DNA from 3 places in the Odoribacter sp. N54.MGS-14 genome. Region 3 is predicted to be linked to each of the others. Evidence: riboswitches for the same ligand, from Rfam matches in the RefSeq annotation. Region 3 holds a riboswitch; each other region holds the start of a gene.
What was found. Region 3 has a riboswitch for cobalamin ahead of WS42_RS03700 (hypothetical protein). Riboswitches for the same ligand answer to the same signal wherever they lie in the genome.
Positions count from the first base shown of each region.

Region 1: linked by a shared signal. The riboswitch ahead of WS42_RS08525 (PepSY domain-containing protein) and the one ahead of WS42_RS03700 (hypothetical protein) in region 3 are both predicted to bind cobalamin.
Region 2: linked by a shared signal. The riboswitch ahead of WS42_RS06495 (TonB-dependent receptor plug domain-containing protein) and the one ahead of WS42_RS03700 (hypothetical protein) in region 3 are both predicted to bind cobalamin.

Region 1 covers NZ_LARL01000035.1:13,915-21,244, forward strand. Annotated here, with positions in the region: gene WS42_RS08510 (CatA-like O-acetyltransferase) at 1-509, opposite strand, end outside; gene cobJ (precorrin-3B C(17)-methyltransferase) at 522-1,940, opposite strand; gene WS42_RS08520 (TonB-dependent siderophore receptor) at 2,067-4,406, opposite strand; gene WS42_RS08525 (PepSY domain-containing protein) at 4,455-5,915, opposite strand; cobalamin riboswitch at 5,953-6,146, opposite strand; gene WS42_RS08530 (sirohydrochlorin cobaltochelatase) at 6,413-7,330, opposite strand, start outside.
Region 2 covers NZ_LARL01000021.1:24,789-32,118, reverse strand. Annotated here, with positions in the region: gene WS42_RS06515 (acetate--CoA ligase family protein) at 1-734, shown strand, start outside; gene WS42_RS06510 (hypothetical protein) at 731-1,462, shown strand; partial or broken gene WS42_RS06505 (Rpn family recombination-promoting nuclease/putative transposase) at 1,511-2,089, opposite strand; gene WS42_RS06500 (hypothetical protein) at 2,093-2,281, opposite strand; cobalamin riboswitch at 2,409-2,612, shown strand; gene WS42_RS06495 (TonB-dependent receptor plug domain-containing protein) at 2,932-5,055, shown strand; gene WS42_RS06490 (cobaltochelatase subunit CobN) at 5,102-7,330, shown strand, end outside.
Region 3 covers NZ_LARL01000010.1:11,309-18,638, reverse strand. Annotated here, with positions in the region: gene WS42_RS03720 (5-methyltetrahydropteroyltriglutamate--homocysteine S-methyltransferase) at 1-337, shown strand, start outside; gene WS42_RS03715 (acyl-CoA dehydrogenase) at 346-1,485, shown strand; gene WS42_RS03710 (electron transfer flavoprotein subunit beta/FixA family protein) at 1,529-2,311, shown strand; gene WS42_RS03705 (electron transfer flavoprotein subunit alpha/FixB family protein) at 2,445-3,437, shown strand; cobalamin riboswitch at 3,693-3,893, shown strand; gene WS42_RS03700 (hypothetical protein) at 4,294-5,199, shown strand; gene WS42_RS03695 (DUF5018 domain-containing protein) at 5,272-7,330, shown strand, end outside.

The DNA of each region.
Region 1 (7,330 bases), on a different contig from region 3:
TTACCGAAAGTAAAAATCGGAATATTCTGGTGAGGTTCTCCGGGAATAGCAAGTTGTACATTTGTAAAACGATACCAGGGATTCACACTGATCAGCAAAATATCCCTACCTTGTCCGGCCTCATTATGTACCTCTCCTTCTCCACGCTTTGCAGCCTCGATAAGAGGCCGGGCAACAGCCAGGAAATCTTCGAATGTTTCTATCGCAGGCAAACGGACAGAACGATAACTGCCGTCAGCATTTTGTACAGGCGTAAATAAATCGATTCGTTCATAAAGTATGACCTCTTCTCCTACTTGCCGGTAACGAAATTCCTCGATGCGATTAGCCGCCGTTACAGCTGCATGCATATAATACAATGAAAAGGGCTGTTGTCGTTCTTTTGCCTTCCGGTAAGCCGTCGTACAATCCACCTCAACCGTAACAGAAATCATCGGATTAAGAAAAGTCCTGAAAAACAGGTATTCTTCTTTCCGTGTCCAATTTTGTATATCGATTACCTTATCCATCCTACACCATCTTTAAAGGTCTCTCCCCGGCAATAACTGCCCTGCATCGTCGAAACAAAGAATGGCATTCACAATCGTTGCAGCCAGATTGCTCCCTCCTTTCCGGCCTTCGATAATAATTTTAGGAACAGCCGTAAAAGATTTCAGCATATGCTTGGATTCACGTACGTTTACAAAACCGACCGGAGCACCGACCACGCCGACAGGACAAGCCTTTCCTCTCCGCATCAGGGAACACAATTCCATCAATGCTGTCGGCGCATTACCGAAAACATAAAGTGCATCGGGATGCTCTTCCGTAGCCAGCCGGATACCTGCTTGTGTACGGGTAATATTCATCCGGGAAGCCATCTCTGCAACCCGCGGATCGGCCAAATAACACTTCACTTCCAAACCTAAACGTTCGAGTGCCCCTTTCCGGATTCCCGAAGCAGCCATCGTGACATCCGTGACGATAGTCTTTACTTTCCCCCCGCTTAAAGCCCGGTAGATCGAATCCACCGCCCTCTCGTCGGCATAGAATATATTTTCCATATCGAAATCGGCAGTGGTATGTATCGTATGCAATAAAACCCATTTGCGATCCAGCGGGATATCGGGATGCTTCAACTCCGAAGCGATCGTCCGGAAACTACGGATCATGATCTCCTGACCTGGTTTTGAAACAAAACCCCCGTCCCCGTGTTTCATTTTTTGGTAATATCCGCGGGGGGTGATCATTTTTCCTTGCCAGTTATAGGACTGGGAGTTTCCCAAAAGTACTACGGTGAACATGTCTATCTGTTCCGGATCGAAATCGGCCAGGGTGGTCACGGTTACCTCCTGCTCCGGCCGTCCGGCCTGACGGACATAACCCACCGGGGTATTCCCTGCCCGTTGTTGCAGAAAGATTTCTTTCAGACGGTATAATTGCCAATAACGTCCTTCACTTTTGGGGTTGTATACAGCAGTGATAAAATCGGCAGCGGCAGCAGCCTCAATCCGTTTTTCTATTTTTTCCCAGGGAGTCATCAAATCAGACAGCGAAATCACACAGAAATCATGTCCGACAGGTGCTCCGAGCAAAGAAGCCGCTTTCTGAAAAGCACTGATACCGGGTAATACTTCGATTTCGATTTCAGAACCTCTTTCCCGCTTCATCTCCCAGACTAAAGGCGCCATTCCATAGATTCCGGCGTCACCGGAACTGATGACACAAACGGTTTTACCCTGTTCGGCATACCCGAACGCCATCTGAGCCCGGTCCCATTCTTTTCTCATCCCGGAATCGACACACTCTGCCCCTTCCATGACAAAGGGCTGTATAAAAGAAAAATAATAGTTATATCCGACCACGACATCCGATACCGACACCGCTTTCTTCACTGCAGGAGTAATATCATCCTCACAACCGGGCCCGATCCCGGCTACATATATTTTACCGTTTTTCATTTGAATTCATTTTAAAGACAAAGATAAAAATAATGTGATAATCCATTTCATCTATTATTATAAATAAAGAGACAAGGATTCTGTGGCTATCTACCACAAAACCCTTGTCTCTTTATGCATTTTTAATCAAAAACGGTAAGATATCGTTCCGGTAAAATTTCTCGGTTTACCATATACCGTCGTACTTTTAAAATATTCTTTGTCAAAAAGATTATCCACATTTAAAGCCAAAGTGACTTTTTGCTTTATCGTATAGAATAATCCTCCGTCTACAAGAAACAGAGCAGGGTTGTAAACCCGGTTGGCTACATCGGTAAATATTTTATCCTGGAAAGTTCCGCTCAAATGGAAGGACAAATTTTTCAATAATCCTTTAGGTATGGTATAATCGGCATATACATAAAAAGTAGTGCGGGGAATTCCTGTAGCCCGTACATTTTTACTAGGATCGGTATATTCCGGATAGTCTTTACTCTGATTGATTTTCCTGATCCGGTAGTCCTGCCAGCCCAAGCCACCCGTAACAGCCAAGGTAGAAACGGGATGTACCGTCAACTCCAGATCGAATCCCCGCGAATCGGCAGTACCCACCTGAGCTTGTATCGTTTTTTGAACCATTTCACCGGTTGTTTCATCTTTCTCCTCCTGGGTTCCTAAATTTTTCACCACATTATTTTTCCGGATATAGTATACACTTCCTGAAAAATCGATCCGGTTAGCCCACATATACCGTACTCCGATTTCAGCCTGGTATCCCTTTTCAGGCTTAAAGACTTCACCTCCGTCTTTAGAAGGATTAAACCGCTTTCCATTGCGGTCGAGATAAATTACCCGGCTACTGTACATCGTATTATAAGGTTTGAAATGAGAACCAAAAGAAGCATAGAGAGAAATCTCCTCCACCGGAATATACACTAAACCTGCCCTACCGGTAAAGGCAGAAGTCTTTACTTTCTTCCATTCACTCCGGTCTGCCTCATCGTATTCCTGCCGTCCGTCTTTTACTTTAGCAGTAGCAGTACGGTAATTATAAAAATCCATACGGGCAGATCCCATCGCTTTCCATTTGTTATTTATATCGATCACGTCATGTATATATAATCCTGAAGTTCTCCAATCCCGAATGGATGCTTTGGAATATTTATAATCCCACCAATTTCTTACCAGCTGCGGATTATGCAGCGATACCAGCTGATTCAAGCCAGGTCCCCATACATCTCCTTCATTCCAGCCATTATACTGTGTATAATTAAAATAGGAATAGGTAAAACCCAATATATATTTATGTCCCACTATTCCGGTTTTAAAATCTCCCGTTAATTCCAGCATATTGGTCCATCCCCGGCTGTCAGGACTGAAACAAAGCGGAGAACCTGTTTTCAGGGAGTCGGTAAGATCAATATAATATCTTTTACTGCCGCTTTCATAATAATATCCTCCACTGAAGCGGTTCACCGTATCTGTCCGGTAACTCATTCCTTCAACCGCAGCATAATCCAAATCACTATGATTCCAGCTGAACCGGTCCCGTATTTTCATAAAAGAGGCGAGTTGCTGCGTATAGGATAAAGAAATATCAGTCACCCGGCGTTTCATCATATTATTATTGAAATCATTATATATGGTATGATAATCGGCAAAGGGATTCCGGGAACCTTTCGCCATAACCACCTTCCCGTCGGGACCGAAGATATCTGCACGATTATAGGTTGGAGCAGATCCTATTTCCGTATCGTATTTGTCATCACTATAACCTAACGTTCCCTCGAAATAACCGGTTTTACCAATATTTGCCGCCAGTGATCCCGTTGCTGAAAAACGGTCAGCACGTACATGCCGGTATCCATCTCCTGTCGAATAATGTGCTGTTGCCCGATAAGTCAAAGGACCTGCCAATTTCCCACCGAAATCCAGACTTGTCGACTTCACCCCCCAATTCCCATAACTCAACCGGGCTCCGGCAGTAAAATCAGGAACGGCTTTTTTACGCACAATATTAATCACTCCACCCATGACAGAATGCCCGCTCAACACGGCTGCCGCTCCTTTCAACACTTCGATAGATTCTACGGAGGACAAATCACCGAAAGGTACATTGTTTAATAACGAACGCTCATCTCTAAAACCATCTACAGCCACTACCGTCTCATTCGATCCCCGAACCGAAAAGCGGTAAAAAGCTCCCAACTGATCTTTCACCGTAACTCCCGGTAAAAAACGGACAGCATCCTCAAGATTCAGAATATTCTTCCGTTCCAAAACATCCGACGACAAAGTAGTCACCGTCATCGGTAATGTTTTTAAAGGAACATCCAGATTCAAAAGGTTTACTTTCTTCTTGATTGTTTCTTTCACAATGGCTTGATCTAACTGGAAAACCGTATCCGTTATACTTTTCCGCTGATTTTGTCCAAACACAGACACCATCATCGGCCACATTACAAAAACTAAAATTAATTTTTTCATTTTTAGCACTATTAATAACAATTCAATTCTATTACTTTATCTATAAGATTATCGGAATAATTTCCGGATTTTTCTTCCCAACCACTTGAAAGTCAACACAACCCCGGATAGAGAAAGGAAAGTTCCTCCGAGCATCAACACATACATCACAACGTTCCATAACAACGGACGTTCGGCCAGAAATTTAAAATTCAGACTGTGCAATCCACTATACAAAACTCCTCTCAAACGTCCATTATCATCGATTTGCCGATGGTATAAAGTTTCGGGATTAAAATAATGGCGGGTATGCAATTCATCGTCTATCACCACTTTATACACCGGAAGTGTCAGCATATTCCGGCGGGAGAAATAATCATCATCCCAATCCGTCATCCATTCCAGAGTATAAGGGGTATCCTGACCGTGAATTTCACGAACCGTTTCACGCACCATCTCTTCGGTCAGGGTAAAAGGCGACAAACGGCTCGTATCCGCAGCATCGATAAACTGTTTTTTACTGCCCGAATTCACGACATAATAAGGATATTTTCCAAAGGATGCCCACTCGATACTTTTCACATCAGACAGACTATCCACGATTTTCCGGTAATCCAAGGCATACAGATCGGCGGCCAACATTCCCCCCTCACGTCCCCGAAAACGTACTTCACGGTTCCTGGTTTTACCTTTCTGCATCCAGGAAGGAATATCCACCAGCGACATCATTCCGCTAAATACAAATGTCAGAGCAAAAACACCGAAAACCACACCGGTGATATGATGCCAACGTAACCACCATTTTTTATAAGGCGAACGCAACCCTTTCTTCCGGTTTTTCCAAAATACCCAAATCCCGATCCACAAACCGGAGAAGCACATGATAGCTCCCAATCCGGACGCCCAGATCATAAAATTAATCCAAAGCGCTTGATTTTGCCGTAGAGAAGTAAAATACACCCAATGAGGAATAGCCCCCAGCCAAGCCCAAAAGCGGGAATTCCGGTCAGTCCACTGCAACACTTTACCGCTTTTCGAAGATATATACATCTCTTGCCGGGCATCATCTTCGAACGAAAACTTATAAATCGGAAATTCTTTGGTCAAATAACCGAAAGGAATCCACTGATCCAACCGGTTTAAGGAATCTACCCGATAAGCAACCGATCCACCCAATTGTCCGGCAATCCGGCAAATCTCGTTAAAATCAGGTTTACCGACAACCTGCAATGAATCGGCATACAAACCGGCAGGTAATTGCCGCCCTTTCAGATGAAATACCGGCCGGTCGAGATACATATCTACAGACAAACCTCCTAAACGACTACTGTCGGGCAGTACCTGCAATAAAGAATCTACAGCCGGAAGCGGACCTGTCAGAGACTCCTGACGGGCTAATTTCAATTTCTGATTTACCCGTGGGAAACTATGATAAATCATTACAATCCCAGAGATAAACCACATCAGAAACAAGATACTGAGTAATAAACCGAGTATCCGATGAATTTTTCGGAAAATTTTTGTCAACATGTTTTTATCTATAATCTTATTCCTGTCCACGGGAATAGCATTATTATTATTTTCGGCAGGTTTCCTGACTCAGTCCAGAAAAGTAACCTTCCAGTCGCGTCGACCGTGGTTGTAAGAAAACTTTTCACCTTATACGAACCTCACAGTAGCGGGCACTGTTCCGGAATTGCACCGGATTCCCTCTCATTTTATGCAGAAAACATAAAATTCACCGAAAACTTAAGAGATATCAAATAAAACGTTCGTTTAATTTAGTTGAAAGTCTATAAATTTCATAATATTTATAAAGTCATGGGACCCTGCGGGCACCTGGTTAATTGACAATGAAACAATACACCCAAGGAATAGATCCTATCGGATTGATTATCAATGGTTACATTCTCATCTTCTTCCCTTCTTTATCTTTTGATGGAAGCAAAGCTTCCAATAATTGTCCATCGTCCATTGACATCTGTCCATTATTCTTTTTGCGGGTTTCCGCAAAAAGAATCGACCTTTTATTTTCCCTGCATATACCCCTTTTTCCTGGTAGCCATATCCACCGCTTTATGTCCGGCAGCAAACCGGGCATGTTGGATGAAGAGTTGCTGAACAGTTGGATTTTCTCCCAACCCTTTCAGGTAAAGATTCACTTTATAACCCTGTTTTTCAAGATTTTCCTTCCATTCGCCTGCTATATCATTTTTAGCATGATCTCCGGCAACAAACATCAGGGGGGCCAAAGTCAATGTTTTGGATTTTCCGTTTTTCAATAGCCGCAAAGCGTCTTCGTATTCCGGATACCCTTCTACAGTTCCGACATGATATTCCGGATGTCCTTCCGCTTTCAGCATATAATCGAACATAGCATACGAAGCTGTTGCAGGATCGGGTGTTCCATGGCCCACCAATAATTTTTGTCCACCTCTATCAGCCTGATTCATGGCCTCTGTAATTGCCTTCACAACCACGGCATAATCCTCAGGAGCATACAACAAAGGATTTCCGACACGAATATCTTTAAAATTCAGCGAAAGCCCTTCCACTTCGCGACGCAATTCTTTCATCTCGGTACCTTCGATTATATTCGTAGATTGTATTAAAATATGCGTATAACCTTGTTCATGCAGCTGAATGAGTGCCTGGGTCGGATTCAGGCGTTCTACTCCCCTTTCCTTCAATTTCTTCAGGATAATCCGGGAGGTCCAGGCTTCCCGGACTTCGATACCTGGAAAAGCTTCTTTCATCTTTGCATTGATTGCATCGATTGTCAAAACCCGGGTATCGTCATGAGTGGTACCGAAATGGATGATCAGGATGGCAGCCTTATCCCGCTCTCCTAAATTTCCGAAAAGATCCGATTTTATAAAATTTTCATCGGAATGGGCCATACACACCGGCCCGATAAACAACGCTATTACTAAAAACAAATATTT
Region 2 (7,330 bases), on a different contig from region 3:
TTGGTAATGCTTTGTGTAAAATATACCGTACTCCTGCTCCGCAACCTGCCGAGCCCGAATTGCCGGAAGTAGACCGGAAACGGATCCGGGCTGTCGTCGATCAGGCTGAAAACGGCTATCTGTCACCTGAACAGATCCATGAATTGCTGGATGCTGCCGGTATTGCCCGGGCAAAAGAAGGAGTGGCCGATAAAGAGGAAGAAATTGTCGGTTTGGCCCGTCAGATCGGTTTCCCGTTAGTGATGAAAGTAGTAGGACCTGTCCATAAATCCGATGTCGGTGGGGTAACCCTCAACGTAAGGGACGAAGCGACGGTACGCAGCGAATTCCGTCGGATGATGCAGATCAAAGACACGCATGCCGTCATGCTGGCTCAGCAGTTGTCCGGGACCGAAGTGTTTATCGGGGCTAAACGGGAAGATAAATTCGGACATATGGTGTTGTGCGGATTAGGAGGTATCTTTATCGAGGTATTGAAAGATGTGAAAGCAGGCTTGGCTCCGATTGCCCAACCGGAAGCTTTGGATATGATCCGTAGTTTGAAATCGTATAAGATCATTCAGGGAGTACGGGGACAAGAACCGGTGAACGAACAAAAATTCGCCGAAGCCGTGTCGAGGGTGTCCATGTTAGTGAAAGTGGCTCCTGAAATTTTTGAGATGGACCTGAATCCATTACTCGGTAATAAAGAAAATGTGGTGGCGGTGGATGCCCGTATCCGGATTGAAAAATGAAAAAACAAGACTTTATTTTTATACTGGGGGTAGCGGTTTTGCTGCTACCCTTTTTTATCTGCCGGCCTGTTTACGAATGGTATCATGCTTTTAATGCGGCTCATGGCATGATCATGAGTTTCCTGAAATTTGCCATCTTGTCGACTTTGGGAGAGATGATCGGCTTGCGGATTAGTGCCGGCGTGTATTGCCGGAAAGGATTCGGGGTTTTGCCCCGGATGTTTGTATGGGGGATATTGGGGATGGGCATTAATATGGCGATGGTTATTTTTTCGAATGGTACTCCGGCATTTTTGCAATACCTTGGCATGCAGGAGGCTCCGGCGGTTTTTCATGCACCGGGATTGTGCTGGGCTAAAGTAGGGGTGGCTTTTGCCGTGTCGGTGAGTATGAATACCATTTTCGCTCCGGTATTTATGACGCTGCATAAAATTACGGATACCCATATTCTGATGCACGGCGGTACACTCCGTGGTTTCTTCACACCACTGGATATGGGAGGGATCATGAGCAGTTTGAATTGGAGGGTGTTGTGGGGATTTGTCTTTAAGAAAACCATCCCTTTCTTCTGGTTCCCGGCTCATACCATCACTTTTCTGTTGCCCGGCAATATGCGGGTATTGTGTGCTGCCTTGTTGGGAGTGGTATTGGGAATCCTTTTAGCGGTAGCAGCCCGCAAAGGGGACACTTCCGCACCGGATAAGGGAAGGGTTGAAAGAAAGATATAAATAAAATGCGGTTTTCTGAATTGATTTATTCAGTCGGAAAACTATAATTTAAAGTTCTTTAATTTCTTTGACGGGAAGGCCGGTCAGCTCACTGATATCTTCTGCGGCAAAACCTTTTGCTTTCATATTACGGGCGATTTCCAGCTGTTTCTTTTTTTCGACTTCTTTCCGGCCTTTTTCCATCCCCTCCTCTATTCCCTTTTCTTTGGCGAAAGCGATTGTCATTAACTGGTCGCGATAGACCTTGATACTTTCGTCGTACTTTTCGCGTTCTTCTTTTGTCAGTGATGCGAGTCGATGATTTTTTCCAGTTTTTCGAACACCGCTTTGCGGGCCTTAAACGGTAATCGGTTTAGTGTTTCCATATTCTTTAATACATAAATCCAGCGTTCAAAATCAGTTATACATTCTTCTTCTTCATTCGTAAAAGCCGGAAGTTCGATGAAAATAAAGCGTAGTTTATCCGAAAATACCTCGTGTGTATTACGGTCGGAGAGTACGATGTCCGTACACAGTTTGCCCGGAGAATCACCCAGGCGGAAATTCATGAAGAACACACCGATCCTGAATATGCCGTTCACCTACCAACAGATCGTTCAGAAAGTCGATCAGCAGACCCTTTGTCATTTCCTATCCGAAAATGATTTTGAATCCGACATCTGTAAAAGGATTGATAAACTTCGCCATGATAGTTCTGTTTTCATACAAAGAAAGCGAATTTCCTTCGTATGACCAAGCATATCCGTTATTTCCTGCATCCTGTTTCTGCCATACGATATATCCCCCTGAAAGAATCGTTAACGGAACAAAATCTCGCATAGACCATGCTACAGTCAATGGCTCCCCGGTGGCTGGAAATACAGATCTCCTGTAAGAATATGGTCGCAGTCTGTCTGAAAAATTGGAAAATATCGTAAAAGTATCTTCTTAAAATAAAAAAATCGATATCTTTGCATCCGATTTTGGTGTCACGATTCTGCTGCTACGGAAAAGTGATGAAAAGGGAATCAGGTGAGAATCCTGGACAGACCCGCTGCTGTAAGCTCTGCTAAAATCTTCAACAATACTTTAGCCACTGTTCTGGAAAGAATGGGAAGGGCGTTTGAAGATTGGAGTAAGTCAGAAGACCTGCCGAAATGATGTATGATTGATAAACCTTCGGGGATTAAGGTTGCTCGATTCGGACTTGATTTTTTTTACAAAGGGTGTGCTTTACGGCAGGGATTATGCCGGAAAACAATTTCCAGTCAGGATTCTGCAATATGATTTCTTTTCAGGTGAATTTAGAATTATGCAAAATGTTACCGGTAAACGGGGAAGCGCCGGTGGCACATGAATGGGGTGAATTTATGCAAGTTTTTTGAGGGGAAACTTTCAATTTGTTGGGAGTAGCTTTGCTGCTGTTACAACGAATAAACTTGTATGTGATTAGCAAACAATAATTTATGTCGGTGTAAAACAAATTCAAGATGAAAAGGAAATTTATTTTAACTTCTCTTGCCCTTACGTTCTGTATGGGCATGTATGCAGAGCAACCTGTAACTATAAAAACCGATTCCATGCGTCGGATAGATTTGGAGGAGGTGATGATCCATGCGACTAAAACCGGAGCTTTATTAAAAGATCTTCCGAACAGGGTAGAGGTGGTGACCAAGCGGCAGATCGAAGCTTCGGGGATCAATAATCTGACGGACCTGTTGAAAAATTTTGTTAATGTGGATGTGATCGAATATCCGGGATATAATTCTTATTTCAGTATTCGGGGATTCAAACCGACAGAAGGAAAATATACGACAGTCCTGATCGATGGAGTACCGGCCGGTACTACCAATATGGCGACACTTTCTTTAGGCGATGTAGAGCAGGTGGAAGTACTGAAAGGCCCTTTCTCCGCCATGTATGGTTCGGATGCGATGGGTGGAGTGGTGAACATCGTCACCAAACGGAATAAGGATAAACTCACCGGAGGAATCAAAGTTGCAGCCGGAAGTTATCAAACTTCCAAAGGGGCTTTTCATGTCGGTGGACGGATCTACCGGGGGCTTTCTTTCGATGCCTCTTTCGATTATACTGCTCAGGCACGAAACTATAAGATCGGAGACCATAATCTCTTGCATATGTCGGCAACGGATAAAGCTATCCTCGGTAAAGATACTTATGGTATTAAAATGAATGGCTCTCGGCATAGCGGTATCGCCGGTAAAGGCCGTATCGGTTATGATTTCGGGAAAAACTGGTCTTTGAATTTTACCGAGATTTTTTTTGTGGGTAAGGACCTGCCGACGGGAGGAAATGTCTGGGGGGCTAACGGATTGAAAAAGAAAGATGTCACCCGGTATACCGAAAAATTGGAACTCAACGGAAAAGTGAATAATCATAGTTTGTTTTTCGCTCCTCATTACTCTACAGCTAAGACCGATACTTATACGGCAGACACCGATACGGCTTATGTGTATTCGGGTAACGAACTGAATACTTATGGATTTACAGTACACGATAATCTGATTTTAGGCAAACAAAGAATTGCTTTCGGATTCGATAACAATAATGAAGTCAGTGAGATAACCAGTTTTAAAGCGCGTGGTGAGATTAAAGCACCTTATCAACCCCGTTTCCGGAATACGGCTTGGGGGATATTCCTGCAGAGTAACTTGAAATTATTTAAAGAAAAATTGGACTTGTCGGTCGGATTGCGCTATGATTATATCGATTTTAAACTTCGGAAAACACCTGGTTTGGAGAATGAAGAGAAATCGGAAAGTTACAACACTTTCAATCCCAATATCGGCGCAAAATACAATATATACGGCGGTATGGCCGTCCATGCCAGTTTCGGTACAGCTTTCAGCATGACCGATGCTTATCAGAAAGCCGGAGAATTTTTGTACAGCGGTACGCTTACCGTAGGAAATCCTGATCTGGATCCTGAAAAATCCCGTACGTTGGATGCCGGTTTGACATTCAGCCGGCCGGAACTGGGGGTAAATTTTGATTTTACTTATTTTTATACGTGGAATGATGATCTGATTGTGGAAGAGGCATGGACCGATGAAGAAAGCGGACAAAAGTACAAAACGTTCAAGAATGCCGATAAAGCAAAAAAAAGTGGAATGGAAATTATGGCTTCTTATGACTTCGGCCGTCTGTTCGATAGTGACTTTGCTTTGAAGCTTTATGGAAATCTGACCTGGATGTTTACCTATCAGGATCAGACTAAAGGAGTATGGAACAAAACATTATCCGTTCGGAAACAGAATGCCAATTTCGGACTCGATTTCTTGCATCAGAAAGGATTCAGTGCGCGGCTGAACGGACGTTTTGCCGGACATCGCATCGAGAAAAACTTTATCGGTGATAAATATCGTCCGACATTGAACGATTTGTTAAGTGAAAGCCAACCCGGGTATTGGGCTGATAAACTGATTAAGCATCCGCAATTTATGGTGTTCGATTTCTCGGCCTCTTGTCCGCTTGTAGAGAATGTGTCGGTCGGTTTGAATATTAACAATTTATTCGATGAAAATTATACCGAAAAGGATGGTTATAATATGCCTGGGCGGAATTTTCAGGTAAGAGCTGCTATGACTTTTTGATCTGAAGACATGTATTTATTGCTGATGACGGATATATAATGGGGATATGAAAGGGATTAAGTATTATTTTGTTATTTTGTCACTTTGTTTTGGGCTATCTTTGACAGCCCAAAACAAAGTCAGTTTTCTTATCGATGACGGTTTTTGGGTCGGCGTAAACCGGAGCATGCATTTACTGGCGAAAATGCATCCGGAGGTAGCGGAGAAATGTCAGTTCAAGGAATTTATCTATTCCAACTATCACGAAAGTGATATGGATTTTTTTGAAAATTCCGATCTGATATTCGTCGCTTTGCATAATAATGGGTTGGTTTTTAAAGCTAAACCTCAGCTGTTGTCTGCTTTGAAACGCGGAGCGAAGGTTTATGCGCTTAATTTATCCCATGAATACGATGCCGAATTGCAGGAATGGGGGATCTGTTTCGATCCCTGGACATTGGCCGCTTTTAAAAGCGGAGGAGAAAACAATATCATGAATATCGTTCTGAAAAAACTGAATAAAGATTTACATTTCGATTGTGAATATCAGGATATTGAAGAAACTCCCCTTTCCGGAATATATAACTATAGAAATAAAAAATTACATACCTATATCGGTTCTTATTTAGCCGAGAGAACCGATATCGACACCCAGGCTCCCTGGATCGGATTGATTATTGGGAGAAGCGATCTGACCAAATCGCAGTATTTGTATATCGATGTATTTATCCGGAATATCGAAGAGAAAGGTTTTAATGTATTACCCGTGTTCACCTCTCAAAAACCGGGACATCACGAAGAACAGGTGATCGAACGGTTTTTTATTTCCTGTGATAGTCTTCCCCGCGTGAGTGCCCTCTTGAATCTGGGATGTTGGTATAATACAAGGCCTGAGCAGGAAAGGGTGGTACTGGAAAAATTAGGAGTGCCGGTGATCAATGGGATTATACTGAGTACGAATCAAAAAGATTGGGAAAAATCTTTAGTCGGAATAGATATTTACAATCGGTCGAATTTGGTGGCTATACCCGAATTAGCCGGTTATATCGAACCTTCTGTTGCTGTCGTATTCGACGATTTCGATCATAATATCCGGATTAAGAATATGATCGGTTATCAGATGGAAACGCTGCTCGGGCGTATAAAGAATATCCATAACCTGCAGACAAAGCCTAATCGTGAAAAGAAAGTGGCCCTGATTTACTACAGCTATCCTCCCGGAAAAGAAAACATAGGGGCCAGCTACCTGAATGTACTTCCCCGAAGTATTTTATCTATCCTACAGAGAATGCGGCAGGAGGGGTATGATACCGGCGGGCAGCCGATCGACAGTGCTGCTATTTTTAACCGGGTGATGGACTATGGAAGGAATATCGGTTCCTGGGCTCCTGCAGAGGTGGATAAATTGGTGCGTAAAGGAGATCCTGTATTGGTACCGATGGAAGTGTACAAAGAATGGTACGATAAGTTATCGTTGAAGATTAGGACGGAAATGGAGAACAAATGGGGAAAACCCGAAGAGTCTGAACTGATGGTTTGGAAAGATTCTTCCGGGAAATCTTATTTTGTGATCCCGGTGGTGAAATACGGAAATATCATACTGACACCTCAACCTCCCCGGGGATGGGAAGACAATGCGAAGAGTTTATATCACGATCCTCTGGTTCCTCCCCCTCATCAGTATCTGGCTTATTATCTTTTTTTGAAGTATGGCTTTCACGCAGATGCACTGGTGCATATCGGTACTCACGGCACGCATGAGTGGTTGCCCGGAAAAGAAGCCGGACTCGGTCCCGATGATTATCCCGAAGCGCTGATCATGGATGTACCTAATATTTATCCGTATATTGTGGATAATGTGGGTGAAGGCCTGCAGGCGAAAAGAAGGGGACAGGCCGTGATTATCGACCACATGACTCCTCCTTTCGATAAGGCTTCTTTAAATCCGGAATTGCGGGATTTGAAAAGTGGCATATCTAAATACTATGATCAAAAAAGCAAAAGCCCGATCTCGTCGATGGCGCAATTCAGGGATCTGGTTCTTCGGATAAAAACACTCGGACTGGATAAGGATTTGAAGCTGGATACCATAACGGATCAGAATCTGGAAGATATCGACGATTATCTGAAAGAGATAGAAGAAAATAAAACCCCTTTCGGCTTGCACACTTTCGGTGTATCCCCTGATGAGGCTTATACGAAAGCGACAACGGAAGCTATTGTATCAATGCAAAAGGATTTGATGGGAAAAGATTTGGAACTTTTCAGGGAGCAGGTACAAAAGAATATCGCAAAA
Region 3 (7,330 bases):
GCCGGTTGCCGAAACCTTATTCGACCTCCCGGTGGATGCTTTTTTTCTCGAATTCGACGACGAGCGTTCGGGAGGTTTTGAACCCTTACGCTTCATACAGAACCAAACTGTAGTCTTGGGATTGATTACAACCAAAAATGCTGCCCTTGAGGATAAACAGAAAGTGAAAAACCGCATTGCGGAAGCCAGCCAGTATGTTCCCCTGGAACGGCTTTGTCTGAGTCCCCAGTGTGGCTTTGCTTCTACCGAAGAGGGAAACAAACTTACCGAAAAGCAACAGTGGAACAAAATCCGGTTAATGTTAAAAATTGCACATTCCGTATGGAAAAATAAATAACGATTTATATGGATTTTTCAACATCAAAAACAGAAAATTTATTCTTGCAAATGATCCGGGAATTTGCAGAAAAAGAAGTGAAACCGTTGGCAGCAGCTGTCGACGAGGAAGAACGTTTTCCGGAAGAAACGGTAAAGAAAATGGCTGCTTTGGGAATGATGGGCATCCCATTCCCCAAAGAGTATGGCGGGGCAGGTGGCAACAACCAACTCTATTCGATGGCTGTCGAAGAATTGTCACGGGTATGTGCTACTACAGGGGTTATTGTTTCTGCACACACTTCTTTGTGCGCTTCTCCGATTTATGAGTTCGGCAATGAAGAACAACGCCGTAAATATTTGCCCCGCTTGTGTTCCGGCGAATGGATCGGAGCTTTCGGACTGACCGAACCGAATGCAGGCACGGACGCTTCGGCACAGCAAACGATGGCTGTGAAGGAAGGGGAGCATTATGTGCTCAACGGCTCCAAAATTTTTATTACCAATGCTGCTTATGCACACGTTTACATTGTCATGGCCATGACCGATAAGGCACAGGGGACGCGGGGGATTTCGGCCTTTATCGTAGAACGTGATTTTCCGGGATTCTCTATCGGTAAAAAAGAGAAAAAAATGGGCATCCGGGGATCCGCAACCTGTGAGTTGATTTTTGAAAATTGTATCGTCCCGAAAGAAAATCTGTTGGGAAAAGTGGGGGAAGGCTTCAGGATTGCAATGAAAACACTCGACGGCGGACGTATGGGAATCGCTTCACAGGCCTTGGGTATTGCTCAGGGGGCTATGGATGAAACGGTGAAGTATGTAAAAGAACGGAAACAATTCGGACGGTCCATCGGACAGTTTCAGAATACTCAATTCCAATTGGCCGATTTGCAGACCAGGATTCAGGCTGCCCGTCTGCTGGTGCGTAAAGCAGCTTGGAAAAAGGATATGAAACAACCTTATTCTGCTGACTCTGCACAGGCTAAATTGTTTGCAGCCGAAACAGCGATGGAGGTGACGACCAAAGCAGTACAATTCCATGGAGGCTACGGTTATACCCGTGAATATCCGGTGGAACGAATGATGCGGGACGCCAAGATTACAGAAATCTATGAAGGAACGTCTGAAGTACAACGGATGGTGATTGCAGCTGCATTACTCAAATAAGAGTGGAGAAAAGATAATCGATAAATGAAAAAATGATAAACGTATGAAAATAGTAGTATGTATCAAACAGGTGCCGGATACAACAGAGATCAAATTGGACCCCGCTACGGGGACGATGATCCGGGATGGGGTGCCCAGCATTATGAATCCCGACGATAAAGGGGGACTGGAAATGGCTTTACAATTAAAAGATAAATATGGGGCGGAAGTCACGGTAATAACCATGGGGCCTCCTCAGGCCGATGATATTTTGCGTGAGGCTTTTGCTATGGGAGCTGACCGTGCTATTCATTTGAACGACCGGAAATTTGCCGGTGCCGATACTCTCGCTACGTCGAATGCGATTGCCGGCGCTTTGCGCGTGTTGGATTTTGACCTGGTAATCACCGGCCGGCAAGCCATCGACGGGGATACCGCTCAGGTAGGACCACAGATTGCCGAACATTTGGATTTACCTCAGGTGACTTATGTTGAAAACCTGGAATTTGACGGGAGCAGGACATTTACGATCCGGAAGTCCACAGAAGACGGTTTTCAGCTGGTACAGGTAGATGCGCCTTGCGTGGTGACGGTGCTGGCAACGGCTAATAAAGCCCGTTATATGTCGGTCCGGGGAATTGTGGAGGCTTATAACAAAGAAGTTGAAGTGTGGGGCTTTGAACATATCAGTGTAGAAGAAGAAAAACTAGGCTTGAAAGGATCGCCCACCCGCGTATGGAAATCATTTACCAAAGGAGCAAAAGCAGCCGGAAAGGTGTTTGAAGTGGAACCTGCCGAAGCTGCCGATATAATCGTAGAGAAATTGAAAGAAAAATTTATAATCTGATGAACAGGTAGCAACGGATTGCAGACCACAGACTGTGGTAAACCTTAAGTTTTTATACCTTGAACATATACTTTTTTTCCGGCCATTGGCTGAGGTCTGCTTCCGTTTACCGTTCATTGTTAATTTGAATACAATGGATAAATCCCAATATAAAGACGTCTGCGTGTTTGTAGAACAACGCGAAGGTATCATACAAAAAGTGGCATTGGAACTGCTGGGTAAAGCCCGGGAACTTGCCGATACCTTGAATGAGAAAGTGATCGCCTTATTGCTCGGTTATGATATGAAAGACCAGGCTCAGGAGCTGATTGCTTATGGTGCCGACATTGTCGTGTGTGTGGACGAACGTGAATTGGCAGAGTACAATACCGAGCCTTATGCACAAGCTGTCAGCCAATTTATCCGTGAACGTCATCCGGCCATCGTATTGATCGGAGCCACGACTATCGGCCGCGATCTGGGCCCCCGATTATCTGCCCGGCTGACTACCGGCCTCACGGCCGACTGTACAGGCCTGGACATTTCGCCCGAAAATGATTTGCTGATGACCCGTCCGGCTTTCGGTGGTAACCTGATGGCTACGATCATTTGTAAAGAACATCGTCCGCAAATGTCTACTGTCCGGCCGGGAGTGATGCGTACAAAACCCAAAGATCCGGCACGGCGGGGGACGATTGAAAATATGAAAGTCAGTTTCGACCCGTCGAAATTCAGAGTTAAAATTCTGAAAACGGTGAAAGAACAGAAAACCCGGATCGACATAACGGAAGCTAAAGTGCTGGTGTCAGGTGGGCGTGGTGTCGGCAGTACGGCTGGTTTTGTCATGCTGGGTCGTTTAGCGGAAACATTGAATGCCGAAGTATCTTCATCGCGGGCAATGGTCGATGCCGGGGTTATGCCCCACGAACGCCAAGTGGGGCAAACCGGAAAGACGGTCCGGCCGGATCTGTATTTTGCCCTGGGGATTTCAGGGGCTATTCAGCACCTTGCCGGTATGGAAGAATCAGAATACATCATTGCTATCAATAAAGACAAATATGCTCCGATCTTCAATGCAGCAGATTTGGGGATTGTTGGAGATGTACATAAAATTGTCCCCATATTGACAGAAAAACTCCGGAAGTAAAAATCGGAAATGAACCGGGTGTTTGTTCAATTATACTCTTTCCTTTTCTATTGGTGACGGTAGCAAGAGGAAAGAGTATTTAAGAGTAAATCAATATCTTGGCACTGATAAATCAAATTGATTGCATCTTAAATGTCAAAGCTCGTATTTTTGAAATAATCGGCTGGTAAAGATTGTCCCAGTATATTTTTACGCCTTATATTAAAAATGATTTAAAAAATTACTTAAAATAAACTTTCATCTCTCTTTTTTTGTACTTTTACCGTCGATTTTGGTGCTGCTCGTTATTTTCGTAACGGAGCGGTGAAAAGGGAATCAGGTGTGAATCCTGAACAGACCCGCTGCTGTAAGCTTTTTAAAGTCTTTGGACATTACTCACGCCACTGTTTTACATGAACGGGAAGGACGTCCGGAGATAAAGCAAGTCAGAAGACCTGCCAAGATCAGAAACTTGGTGTTCTCTGGGATTAGAATGCCGGTTGTACTGATTTTTAATTGGAATTATTCTATTGGATGTCGATGGAAAAACGTTCGATTTTTTTGTGGATTTCCACAAGAGGAATAATTGACCGATGACAATTAACAATTGACAATGATTGGAAGCTTTACTTCCATCAAAAAACAGCTGAAAAAAAGGGAAATGAGTAGGGAAATTGAATGTTGAATGATTGATAATCAATATGATGTAAATATTTCCTAAAGTATGTTGTTTTACAGTAAACTGGTATTTGTCAATAGTCAATTAACAAACGTCCTGTAAGGGGCATCACTTTGTAAACTTTATGAAATTTCGACTAATTTAATCGAAGATTTAAACGTCACACTTTTAGGACTGGATACTGAAAAATTAGGGGCTTTGGAAAAAATCGGAGGGAAGCTGTCATTGAACTGTACGGCAGAATATTTGAAGTTGCCTGCCGGTTTGAAAAATTTGAAGGTGTTTGTAGTATCGAAAGGTATAGAACGCCTGGATATCCAGGGAATAGAAATCGAGGAATTGCGATTCAGCGGTACCGGATTGGAAAATACGACGGTGATCGGTGACGATATTTTTAAAGGTAAAATCAGTTTGGATAACCTTTCGGGATATTTCCCGAAATTAGAAGGTTTCCGGGAAGTGGGAAAACTGAATATCGGTTATCTTGGCCTGAACGGAGGGAGCATTGAAATCGGTAATATCCGTAAAATTAACGGGGATTTCTCTTACTGGGCCAATTCCAATGTAAAGGCCGTCGAATTTCCTGCACTGGAAGAAGTAACCGGTAATTTTGAATTATATTCCAATATCAAGGAATACCATTTCCCCGAATTGAAGTCTATCGGAGGGAAGGCAATCATAAGTATCGACTATTATGATGAAAAGACTTTTCCGAATCTGGCGACGGTCGGGGAGGATATGATGTTTCAGACCGGATATGACTATTATGGATCGAGGGGACCGGCCGTGGTCTTGTATCCGGCTTTGAAGCAGGTTGGGGGGACATTGGAACTGCGCCCGATCGGACCAACTCCCTGGGGAGATAATGAGAATACCGGTTATTTGAATCAAACTCTGGAAAATCTGGATTTCTTGTCCAGCTTGGAAAAAGTGGGGGGAATCCGGATTCATGATCATGGGAAACTAGCTTCTTACGAGGCAATTAAAAAGGCCATCCTGACCTGTCCCGAAGAGAAATGGAGTGTGGAAAATAATTTGTACAATCCGACTTACAAGCAATTGGTAGAAGACCAGCAATGGATAAAACCTGCTATTCAGGAGTAACAGATGAAGCCTGTTTTTCAACTGTGAGATTAATCAGCTGAAAAAGTTGTAAATGTAAAAAATGATAAACCTATGAAGATAAATAATTTAATATATATTGTGTTGCTTGGCATTATTGTTTCGCTGACGAGTTGCGAGGACGATGACAGCCTGTTTTCCGGAAATGAAAACTACATCACCTCATTCCGACTGGTTCAGCAGGGAGATTCCTATGCCGGGATAATTAAGGGAGATAGTCTGATTTTGAGTATCCCTGAAAATCTTTCTCTTGAGGGGGCGACAATGGAGATTTTGTGTAGTGAAAATGCCCGGATATCTCCGGATCCTGGTGAAGTTGAGGATTGGGGAAAGTTACAAAATTTTACAGTAACTGCTTACAATAATACTCAGCGTGTTTACAAATATATAGTACGGAGAACCTTGACGGGTAGCGAAGGAGATGTTCGTCTGACTTCGGTTGAAGATTTGGAAGCCTTTGCTGCTCAGGGGATCAATAAAGTCAATGGAAATTTGGTTATCGGTAAAGAAGAAGGAACTGTGAAGGAAGACTCCCTTACTTCTTTGGCAGCTTTGGCCTCACTGAAAGAGGTTGTCGGGACGGTGACCATAAATCCGACTTATGCCGGAACTTCATTTGCCGGTTTGGAAAATTTGGAGCAGGTTGGTGGATTGGTGATGGGACGTGTAATACAGAATGCAACCATTGGACTTCGGTGGATACGGGAGATCAAATTGCCAAATTTGAAAAAAGTAGCTTCAGAATTGACTTTCAGAGCTGATACCGTTGAAACGTTGAGTTTGCCTGCATTGGAAGAGGTAGGAAGAAATTTGTCGATTCAGATTAAAGATGTGAAAGATATAGATTTTTCGGCCTTATCGGTAATCGGAGAAAATTTATCCATGAAAGTGAACGGTGTCTTGAATGCCCCGGAAAAGTTGACTTTCCCGAAATTAAGTTTGATTGGAAATCAATTAGTATTGAGTAATGTTTATAGGGTGAGAGAGTTAGCTTTCCCGGCATTAAAATCGGCATCTGCTATTAAATTGGAGCAGATGAATGCTGTTGAAACTTTGGACTTCACCCAATTGGAGCAAGTCGCCGATTATTTTGAATTGTGGTGGACGCATCAAGTAAAAGAAATGAATTTTCCTTCAGTAAAATCACTCGGTGGGTTTAAAATTTATTACATTCAAAATTTGGAAAAAGTCAGTTTGGAGTCTTTGACTGAAGTCGGTCTGCGAGGATTCAGTATCGATGCATCTGATAAGATACAAGAGTTGAGTTTGCCTGCATTGACGCGAGTGAAAGGTGATTTTGTTTTAACCAGAATGGCAATAACGGAGGTCAGCTCATTGAGAGCATTGAAGGAAGTGGATGGAAATTTTGATTTCTCCTCGATGAGCGCATTGACGGCTTTCAACGGTTTCCCGAACCTGACAACAGTCGGGGGTAATTTCACCCTGTCCGGTATGGCAATCAGCGAATTAAAGGGATTCGATGCCCTGACCTCTATTGGTGGCTCGTTAAGCCTGAGTAGTTTGAATGAGGTTACTTCGATTGACGCTTTCTCCGCGTTGAAATCCATCGGTTCACAATGTTCGCTCAATGGGCTGAATAAATTACAGGATATTTCTTTACTGGCCCAGTTTAAGGGAGTACATTTGAACAATTGTATTTTAAACAATTTGGATGCCTTGACTTCCTTGGATCTGACCGGTCTCGAAGTAGATGCTCTGCAGATAACCGGGAAAAATGCTTTGACGTTAAAGGGTGGTAAAATCTTGAATACGAATCTGACCATTAACGGGGTACCTGGAATTTCTTTTTCAGGAATCGAAGAGGTGCAGAATGTATCGGTAAGTAATATGCCTGCAACTATTACCGGACGGGTAGAATACAACTTCCCCGGATTAAAGAAAATAGGGACTTTGTCGGTGAGTCAGGCATATGGTGCCAGCCTGGGTGTGCTTCGTTTTCCTGATTTGACAGAGATTAGCGGGAAATTGACCCTTTCCGAAGGATTCGGACAAAAAGTACAGCCGACGGAATTTCCGGTTTTAAGGATAGTGAATAACATGACCTATACCGGAGTCTGTGATGCCCTTCGTTTTCCGGCCTTGGAGGAGGTGA